Regions from separate parts of the Rhizobium sp. CBN3 genome, predicted to be linked through region 1. Evidence: riboswitches for the same ligand, from Rfam matches in the RefSeq annotation. Region 1 holds a riboswitch; the other holds the start of a gene.
The links. A riboswitch is a leader RNA that binds a small molecule or an ion and turns the genes downstream of it on or off. The one in region 1 is predicted to bind S-adenosylmethionine.
Positions count from the first base shown of each region.

Region 2: another riboswitch for S-adenosylmethionine. It lies ahead of QWJ46_RS18660 (O-succinylhomoserine sulfhydrylase); the one in region 1 lies ahead of metA (homoserine O-succinyltransferase).

Region 1 covers NZ_JAULSE010000004.1:98,277-100,671, reverse strand. Annotated here, with positions in the region: gene QWJ46_RS08260 (ABC transporter ATP-binding protein/permease) at 1-1,117, opposite strand, end outside; SAM riboswitch at 1,271-1,348, shown strand; gene metA (homoserine O-succinyltransferase) at 1,398-2,321, shown strand.
Region 2 covers NZ_JAULSE010000012.1:739-3,133, forward strand. Annotated here, with positions in the region: gene QWJ46_RS18660 (O-succinylhomoserine sulfhydrylase) at 1-1,172, opposite strand, end outside; SAM riboswitch at 1,215-1,293, opposite strand; gene QWJ46_RS18665 (2'-deoxycytidine 5'-triphosphate deaminase) at 1,368-2,395, shown strand, end outside.

The sequences.
Region 1 (2,395 bases):
CCTTCAGGCCAAAGTCCTCGTCCATGTCGAGCAGCGCCTGGCGGAAGTCGGTGACGCGCATCAGCGTGGCACGCCATTCGGCGATCGGGCCGAAATTGGCGACATACCAGCGCAACGCCGTATTGACCTGGTTGAAGGCGCCGACCGACATCATCAGCTGACCGAGGGTGAGGCCGCCGGAAAAATAGGCGGGTGCGGCAACGATAATCGGAATGACGATCACCAGCCAGCCGTAGCCGGCCGAAACCCAGGTGAGATTGGTATTGGCCATGGCGAGCCGCTTGACGACCCTCAGTACCGAGCTGATGTCGGTATTGATGCGCCGGCGCTCGTTCTCCTCGCCGCGGGCGACGGTGATCGCCGGCATGTTCTCGTTGGCATGCATCAGGGTGAAACGAAGCTCGGCCTCTTTCGAGAACCGGTCGGCATTGAGCTTGACCAGCTTGCGGCCGACGACCTGGCTCAGCACCGAGGCAGAAGCGGCATAGAAAATCGCCGCCCAGACCATATAGCCCGGTATGGAGAAGCTGTGGCCGCTGATGTGAAAGACGAAGCCGCTGGACAGCTCCCAGAGCACGCCGATGAAGCTCACCAGAAGAATGGTCGACTGTAAGAGGCCGAGCACGAGTCCGGTGGTGCTTTCGGCGAGGTTGCGGGAATCCTCGTGCAGGCGCTGGTCCGGATTGACGCCGATCAGGCCGCTCGAGGCGAGCCGCAGCGCCCGCTTGCGCTTCAGCCACTGGTCAACGAGATCGCGCGACAGGCCCTCGCGCATATAGAGCGCCGTCATCTGGTTCAGCCAGGCCTGCAGCACGTTGAGCAGCAGAAGCGTGCCGGCAATCATTGCGAAGATTTCGAGCTGGTGGAAGAATTCGCCGAGATCGCGGCGCTCGAGCGAATCGTAGAAGGGGGCGTTCCACTCGTTGAGGATGACCTGGCCATAGGCCGTCACCAGGATGACAAGGATCAGCACGGTCGCCAGAAACAGCACCTTGCCACGCACTTCAGAATTCCAGAATGCCGAGAACATTACTCCGAGGCGATATGTCAGGCTGAAGTCGTAACCAACCTTATCCTGCCTCCTGGTGCCCGGCCTCCCCTCGATCTTATCTGCCATCATGCTTTTCCAACACCGCCCATACTGTCATTATTAACATGGTGGCGTTACCGGTCTATCAACAGATTTTATCAGTCATTAAACTGTGATGATTCTTGACCCACCGCTCCTGCATGCATTCGTAGTTGATTCGCGGCTCAACTGAGACTAATTAAGGCACTCCGTGGTGATTTGGCCGGCCGGCTTGCAGCCACGTTAAAAAATTCGCTAAAGGGCCGCGTGCGGACCGGTAGCGATTTTTTCGCCGCCGGTTTTTTATTTTTGATCGAGTTGACCGCAAATGCCCATCAAGATCCCCGATACGCTGCCCGCTTTCGAAACCCTGGTTCAGGAAGGTGTGCGGGTGATGACCGAGACGATGGCGATCCGTCAGGATATAAGACCGTTGCAGATCGGGCTGCTCAACCTGATGCCCAACAAGATCAAGACCGAACTGCAGATGGCCCGTCTCGTCGGCGCTTCGCCGCTGCAGGTGGAGCTGTCACTCATCCGCATCGGCGGCCACAAGGCTAAGAACACATCCGAAGATCACCTGCTTGCCTTCTATCAGACCTGGGAAGAGGTGAAGCAGCGCAAGTTCGACGGCTTCATCATTACCGGGGCGCCGATCGAGCTTCTCCCCTATGAGGACGTTACCTATTGGGCAGAGATGCAGGAGATCTTCAATTGGACGGAGACCAACGTCCATTCGACGATGAACGTCTGCTGGGGCGCGATGGCGGCGATCTATCACTTCCACGGCGTTCCGAAATATGAGCTGAAGGAAAAGGCCTTCGGCGTCTACCGGCACCGGAACCTGAAGCCTTCCTCCATCTATTTGAACGGCTTTTCCGACAATTTCGAGGTCCCGGTGTCGCGGTGGACCGAGGTGCGCCGCGAAGATATCGAGAAATCCGCAAGCCTCGAAATCCTGATGGAATCCAGCGAGATGGGCGTATGCCTCGTGCACGAGAAGAGGGGCCGGCGGCTCTACATGTTCAACCACGTCGAATATGATTCCACCTCGCTTTCGGATGAGTATTTCCGCGATGTGGATGCCGGCGTGCCGATCAAGATGCCGCACAATTACTTCCCGCATAATGATCCAACGCTTGCCCCGCAGAACCGCTGGCGCAGCCACGCGCATCTCTTGTTCGGCAACTGGATCAACGAGATTTATCAGACGACGCCCTATGACGTCGAAGAGATCGGCATGGATCTCTGAACGGCATTTCTTTCTGACCTGCCCGGTTGCGGTTTGGAAGAAATGCGGGCAGGTTCCCGTCCGAAACCCTATAG
Region 2 (2,395 bases), on a different contig from region 1:
TTGGCGAGCGCCTTCGCGAAATCCTCGATCAGGTCTTCGGTATCCTCGATGCCGGCCGAAAGCCGCACCGTGCCCGGAGAAATGCCGAGTTCGGCACGTGCCTCTTCCGTCAGGTTCTTGTGCGTCGTCGTTGCCGGATGGGTAATCAGGCTTTTGCTGTCGCCGAGATTGTTGGAGATCTTGATGATCTCAAGCGCATTCTGCAGTGCAAAGGCCGCCTCCTTGCCGCCCTTCAGCTCGAAGCAGACGAGCGTCGAGCCGCCGGTCATCTGCTTGGCGATGATCTCGGCCTGCGGGTGATCCTTGCGGCCGGGATAGATCACCTTGGCGACCTTGCCTTGCTCGGCCAGGAAATCGGCGATCTTCGCCGCATTCTCGGTCTGCTGGCGCACGCGCAGCGGCAGTGTCTCGATGCCCTTCAACAGCGTCCAGGCATTGAACGGCGACATGGCCGGGCCGGTATGACGGAAATAGTCGTGCAGGTTCTCGTCGATCCATGCCTTGTCGGCGAGCACCACGCCGCCGAGGCAGCGGCCCTGGCCGTCGATGTGCTTGGTGGCGGAATAGACGACGATATGAGCGCCGAGTTCGAGCGGCTTCTGGAAGAGCGGCGTCGCAAAAACGTTGTCGACGATCAGCTTGGCGCCGACCTGGTTGGCGAGCCTGGCGACGCCTGCAATATCGATCACCTCGAGCGTCGGGTTGGTCGGGCTTTCCAGGAAGAACACCTTGGTGTTGGGGCGGATCGCTTTTTCCCAGTTGGCGAGATCCCGGCCGTCGACCAGCGTGCACTCGACGCCGTATTTCGGCGCCAGCGTTTCCACGACCCAGCGGCAGGAGCCGAACAGGGCGCGGGCGGCGACGATATGGTCGCCTGCCTTGACCTGGCAGAGAACGGCGGCGGCGACGGCCGCCATGCCGGAGGCGGTGGCGCGGGCATCTTCGGCGCCTTCCAACGCGCACATGCGCTTTTCGAACATGTCATTGGTGGGGCTGCCGTAGCGGGCATAGATGAAGCCGTCCGTTTCGCCCTTGAAGCGGGCTTCGGCCGCTTCCGACGTGTCATAGACGAAACCCTGGGTGAGATAGATTGCCTCCGACGTTTCGCCATATTGCGAACGCAGCGTGCCGCCATGGACGAGTTGGGTTGCCGGGCGCCAGGTCTTGCTCATGCCATCACCTTCACATAACAAAAAAACCGGCCGCAAAAGCAGACCGGTTTCAACCCGGTCTTTTTAGCCACTTGTTTAACGTGGCTGCAAGCCGACCGGCCAAATCACCACGGGATAATTCTGCAATACTGCTGTTAGCTGCTTGCGTCAATTCCCCGAGTTTGGTTTTGTCGGCGGCAAAATGATGGATGGGGCATGATGGCTCGCGAAACTGGAATTCTGGCCGACCGCGCGATTGCGGCGCTGTTCGAAACGGGGCGTCTGAACTCCGAGCGGGAGCTCGACCGCGATCAGATCCAGCCGGCAAGCCTTGACCTGCGCTTAGGAAGCAAGGCTTTTCGTGTGCGCGCCTCCTTCATGCCGGGGCCCTCGCATCTGGTGTCGGACAAGCTCGATCGGCTGAGCCTGCATGTGATCGATCTGTCCCAGGGCGCGGTGCTCGAAACCGGCTGCGTCTACATCGTGCCGCTGATGGAGAGCCTGGCGCTGCCGGCCGAGATGTCGGCCTCGGCCAATCCAAAGAGCTCGACCGGCAGGCTCGATATCTTCACCCGCGTCATCACCGACTACGCCCAGGAATTCGACAAGATCCCGACAGGTTATTCCGGCCCGCTCTATCTCGAAATCAGCCCGCGCACCTTCCCGATCGTCGTGCGCCGCGGCTCGCGCCTGTCGCAGATCCGCTTCCGCGTCGGCCAGTCCGTGCTCGGCGAGCCGGAACTTTTGAAGCTGCATGAAAGCGAGACGCTGGTCGCCAGCAAGCAGCCGAACGTCTCGGGCGGCGGCATCGCGCTGTCGATCGACCTCACCGGCGACAAGGACGGCCTGATCGGCTATCGCGGCAAACACCACACCGCCGTCGTCGATGTCGACGAGAAGGATCAGCACGATATTTTCGATTTCTGGGAACCGCTCTATAGCCGCGGCCGCAACGAGCTGATCCTCGATCCCGACGAATTCTATATCCTCGTCTCGCGTGAGGCCGTGCATGTGCCGCCGGATTATGCCGCCGAGATGACCCCCTTCGATCCGCTGGTCGGCGAATTCCGCGTCCACTATGCCGGCTTCTTCGATCCGGGCTTCGGCCATGCGCCGGCAGGCGGGCGCGGCAGCCGCGCCGTGCTCGAGGTGCGCAGCCACGAAGTGCCCTTCATCCTCGAAGACGGCCAGATCGTCGGCCGCCTGGTCTACGAGCACATGCAGGAAAAACCCGCCAGCCTGTA